DNA from 2 places in the Achromobacter sp. CSND-B12 genome. Region 1 is predicted to be linked to the other one. Evidence: riboswitches for the same ligand, from Rfam matches in the RefSeq annotation. Region 1 holds a riboswitch; the other holds the start of a gene.
The links. A riboswitch is a leader RNA that binds a small molecule or an ion and turns the genes downstream of it on or off. The one in region 1 is predicted to bind glycine.

Region 1 (2,384 bases):
CGTGGCGTCGACCGGCGCGGCGCCCAGGTTGATCTCGACGAAACGCAGCATGTCGCGGGCGCTGGACTTCACGCCGTAGGCCTCGTCGGCCAGCACGCCCGGGTTCAGGCGCACCGGCGCGTCCTGCTTGTCGTAGCCCTGGGCGTAGTCGGGCATCTTGCGCGGCGGCACTTCGAGCCAGGTGTCGCGCAGGCCCAGCTTGGGAAACAGCTGCTGCTCCATCGCCGCCACGTAGGACTCGCCCAGCGCGCGCGCCGCCACCACGCCCAGCATGCCGATGCTGGGGTTGGCATAGGTGCGCTTCGTGCCGGGCGCATACCGCGGGGTCCAGGCCTTGAGGTAGTCCATCAGTTGCGCCGTGTTCTGGACCGCGTCCGGCACCTGCAAGGGAAAGCCGCCGGCGGTGTGCGTGGCCAGGTTCACCAGCGTCAGCTTGGCGAATTCGCTGCCTTGCAGCTCGGGCACCCACTTGGCCGGACTGTCGGCCAGCGACAGGCGGCCCGTGGCCTGCGCGTAGGCGGCCAGCGTGACGGTGAAGGTCTTGCTGATCGAACCCAGTTCGAACAGGGTGTCGCTGGAAACGGCGCGGCGCGGCTGGCGCGAGGCGTCGCCATAGTTGAAGAAGCGCTGCTCGCCATTGTGGCTGACGCCGATGGCCATGCCGTCGATGCCATATTGGCGCATGACCTCGGCCACCGCGGCGTCGACGGCGGCGGTGGCGCGATCGGCCTTGGCGGGCGTGGATGCGGAGGCCGATGCCGTGGCTGCCTTGGCGGCCGGCGCTTGCGCAACGGCCGGGCTGGCCGAGGCGGTGCCGGCCAGGGCCAGCGCCAACGTCGTGGATAGCAGGGAAATACGGAACATTGCCGGAGCGCGCATGCGGGATCGTCCTTTCGTTTTCTGACCGGCGCGTGCCGCGCGGGTTGGCGCCCAGTGTAGAGCCTATCCGCCTCCTTCCTGGTATTAACCCTGAGTCCCGCTCGCGGCAGATTTTGGCTATTCTCACTGCGTCGATTCAAAACCCCGCAGAAGAGTCCCGTCCCCGTGGCGGGCGCCGACGGAGCAACCGCCCCGGAAACTCTCAGGCAACAGGACTGCGCGGTCTAGACAATCTGGAGAGAGGCGCCTGGCGCCCACCGAAGGGGAACCCGCGCCCTCGCGCCCGGGTGAAGCTCTCAGGTACAGAGACAGATGGGGTGCCGCGATCATCGGATCGTGGCCACGCCATCTGGAGCCATCATGCCCCGCATCGCCATCATCGGCGCCGGTATCACCGGCGTCACGTCCGCCTACGCCTTGAGCAAACTGGGCTACGACGTCACCGTCTACGACCGTCAGCGCTATCCCGCCATGGAGACGTCCTACGCCAACGGCGGCCAGTTGTCCGCCAGCAATGCCGAAGTCTGGAACAGCGCCGCCACCATCATGAAGGGCCTGCGCTGGCTCGGCCGCCACGACGCGCCGCTGCTGCTCAATCCGCGTCCGAGCTGGCACAAGTATTCATGGCTGGCCCAGTTCATGGGGCAGATCCGCAACTATCGCCAGAACACTATCGCCACCACGCGCATGGCGATCGAGGCGCGCCAGCACCTGTACGCCATGGCCGAGGAGGAAGGCATCGATTTCGACCTGGAGCGCCGCGGCATCCTGCACATCTACCACGATGCCGCCAGCTTCGAGACCGCGCGCCGCGCCAACGCGCTGCTGCGCGAAGGCGGGCTGGAGCGGCACGCGGTCACGCCGGAGGAAATCCGCGGCATCGAGCCGACGCTGCAAACGCCCTGCCACGGCGGCTTCTATACGCCGTCCGACGCCACCGGCGACATCCACAAGTTCACCAGCGGCCTGGCGCGGGCCTGCGCGCGCCGCGGCGTGCGCTTCGAACAGGATGCCGACATCCGCGCCATCAGCCGCGACGGCCTGCCCTATGTGCTGGACCTGGCGCGCGAGGACGGCACGCGGCGCGAACAGCACGAAACCGACGCCATCGTGGTCTGCGCCGGCGCCGCCAGCCGCCAGTTCGCGCGGCAATTGGGCGACAGGCTGAACATCTATCCGGTCAAGGGCTATTCGATCAGCGTGCACCTGGACGACGCCGCCAGCCAGGCCGCCGCGCCCAGCGTGAGCCTGCTGGACGAGGCCGCCAAGATCGTCACCAGCCGCCTGGGCGACCGTTTCCGCGTGGCCGGCACGGCCGAGTTCAACGGCTTCAACCTGGACATCCGCGCCGAACGCATCCAGCCGCTGGTGGACTGGACCCGCCGCCACTTTCCCGGCGTGCGCACGGCGCGCGTGGTGCCCTGGTGCGGGTTGCGGCCGATGATGCCCGACATGATGCCGCGCGTCGGCCCCGGCAAGCGGCCCGGCGTGTTCTACAACACCGG
Region 2 (2,384 bases), 1.5 Mb from region 1:
CTACGCCGCCGCCGTGGGCTGAGCCGGCATTGCGCGGGGGCAGCGGTCCATGAATACCTTCAGCCGTCATCGCATCCGGCCCGCGGCCACCAGCGTCAGTGTCTGGACGCTGGCGGTGCTGGTCGCCTGCCTGGGCCTGCACCAGATGTGGGTCTATTTCAACGACCACGCGCCGCACGTGGCCGACGCCCTGCTGGGCGGCATGGTCGCCGCGGGCGCCACCGCGGCGGGCACGCTGCCGATCCTGTTCGCGCGCACCATCCCGCAGAAGATGCAGGACAGCATGTTCGGCTTCGGCGCCGGCGTGATGCTGGCCGCCAGCGCCTTCTCGCTGGTGGCGCCGGGCATCGCGGCGGCCGAGGCGCAGGGCGCGGGGCCGTGGGGCGCCGGCCTGACGGTGGGCGCCGCCATCCTGCTGGGGGCGGCGGCGCTGTTGCTGATGGACCGGTTGCTGCCCCATGAGCATTTCATCAAGGGTCGCGAAGGCATCGAGGCCCACCGGCTGCGCCGAACCTGGCTGTTCGTCTTCGCCATCACCCTGCACAACCTGCCCGAAGGCCTGGCCATCGGCGTCGGTTATGCCGGCAACGATCCGGTGCGCGGCACGGCGCTGGCCACCGGCATCGCCATCCAGGACATCCCCGAGGGCCTGGTGGTGGCCGTGGCGTTGATCGCCGCGGGCTACAAGCGCGCGTTCGCGGTGGCGCTGGGCATGCTGTCGGGCCTGGTCGAGCCGGTGGGCGCGGTGCTGGGCGCGGCCGTGGTGGGCTGGTCGGCGGCGCTGCTGCCGTGGGGCCTGGGCTTTGCCGCCGGCGCCATGTTGTTCGTGATCAGCCACGAAATCATCCCCGAATCGCACCGCAAGGGGCACGAGGTCTACGCCACCTGCGGGCTGATGCTGGGCTTCGTGCTGATGATGCTGCTGGACACGGCGCTGGGCTGAAGCGGCGCCCGGGCGGCGATCGCGGATCAACAACGGAACCGCGTTTCGCGGTATGCTTTCGGCGCTGTCACGCATGTTGCGGGAGAGAGCGGCCGTTCGCGGCTGCCGCCGAAGGCGCAATTCGCCCGGAATCGCTCAGGTATCCCATACCGCGCATGCTTGCCCTGTCCCGGTTTTCACCGCGCGGACTCGGCAAAGCAGCACTCTGGAGAGACCTGGCGCCGCTGCCCAATCAGGGACATAGCGAGCAGCCCAGGCGCCGAAGGTGCAAACCCGCCACGCGGGGCAACTCTCAGGCAAAAGGACAGAGGGGCGGAAGATTCAGCCGTTGCGCGGGCGTTTTCCGTCTGTCCGCCAGCGGCATTCCGTAACCCTGGCACCGCTGCCGCTCCGGAGTACCCGCGCATGTCCGCAACCCTCAAACGCACCCCGCTGGCCGAAGAACATATCGCCTCCGGCGCCCGCATGGTCGATTTCGGCGGCTGGGATATGCCCCTGGCCTACGGCTCGCAACTGGAAGAGCACCACGCGGTGCGCCAGGACGCCGGCATGTTCGACGTTTCGCACATGCTCAACGCCGACGTCACCGGCCCCGACGCCTACGCCCTCCTGCAACGCCTGGTGGCCAACGACGTCGCCAAGCTGACCGTACCGGGCAAGGCGCTCTACACCTGCATGCTGAACCCGCAGGGCGGCGTCATCGACGACCTGATCGTGTACTTCTTCGCGCTCGACGAATGGCGCGTGGTGGTCAACGCCGGCACCGCCGACAAGGACATGGCCTGGATGCAGCGCGTCAAGCAGGCCGGCAAGTTCGACGTCACCATCACGCCGCGCCGCGACCTGGCCATGATCGCCGTGCAGGGCCCCAACGCCCGGGCCAAGGTCTGGGCCGCGCGCCCGGCCTGGCAGGCTGCCAGCGAGCCGCTGACCTCGTTCGTGGCCGCGCGCGTCGGTGACGACACGCTGGTGGCGCGCACCGGCTACACCGGCGAAGACGGCTTTGAAATCGTGCTGCCCGCCGCCGAGGCGGTGCAACTGTGGCGCGACCTGGCGGCCCAGGGCGTGCGCCCGGCGGGCCTGGGCGCGCGCGACACGCTGCGCCTGGAAGCCGGCATGAACCTGTATGGCCAGGACATGGACGAACTGACCCAGCCCGGCGAAGCCGCGCTGACCTGGACGGTGTCCCTGAAGAACCCCGAGCGCCGCTTCATCGGCCGCGACGCGCTGGAGCAGTTCGCCACGCCCGCCGCCTTCGTCGGCCTGAAGCTGCAGGAACGCGGCGTGATGCGCGCCCACATGGCGGTGCGCACCGCGCACGGCGTGGGCGAGCTCACCAGCGGCACCATGTCGCCGACGCTGGGCGTGTCGATCGGCTTTGCCCGCCTGCCGCAAGGCGTGGCCGCGGGCGACACGGTCGAGGTCGACATCCGCGGCAAGT

Region 2: linked by a shared signal. The riboswitch ahead of gcvT (glycine cleavage system aminomethyltransferase GcvT) and the one ahead of ACUTAG_RS03325 (D-amino acid dehydrogenase) in region 1 are both predicted to bind glycine.

The regions. Positions count from the first base shown of each region.
Region 1 covers NZ_JBREGJ010000001.1:731,595-733,978, forward strand. Annotated here, with positions in the region: gene blaELC (ELC family class C beta-lactamase) at 1-879, opposite strand, end outside; glycine riboswitch at 1,017-1,107, shown strand; glycine riboswitch at 1,109-1,195, shown strand; gene ACUTAG_RS03325 (D-amino acid dehydrogenase) at 1,240-2,384, shown strand, end outside.
Region 2 covers NZ_JBREGJ010000001.1:2,226,292-2,228,675, reverse strand. Annotated here, with positions in the region: gene ACUTAG_RS10380 (superoxide dismutase) at 1-22, shown strand, start outside; gene ACUTAG_RS10375 (ZIP family metal transporter) at 50-943, shown strand; glycine riboswitch at 1,013-1,105, shown strand; glycine riboswitch at 1,139-1,261, shown strand; gene gcvT (glycine cleavage system aminomethyltransferase GcvT) at 1,349-2,384, shown strand, end outside.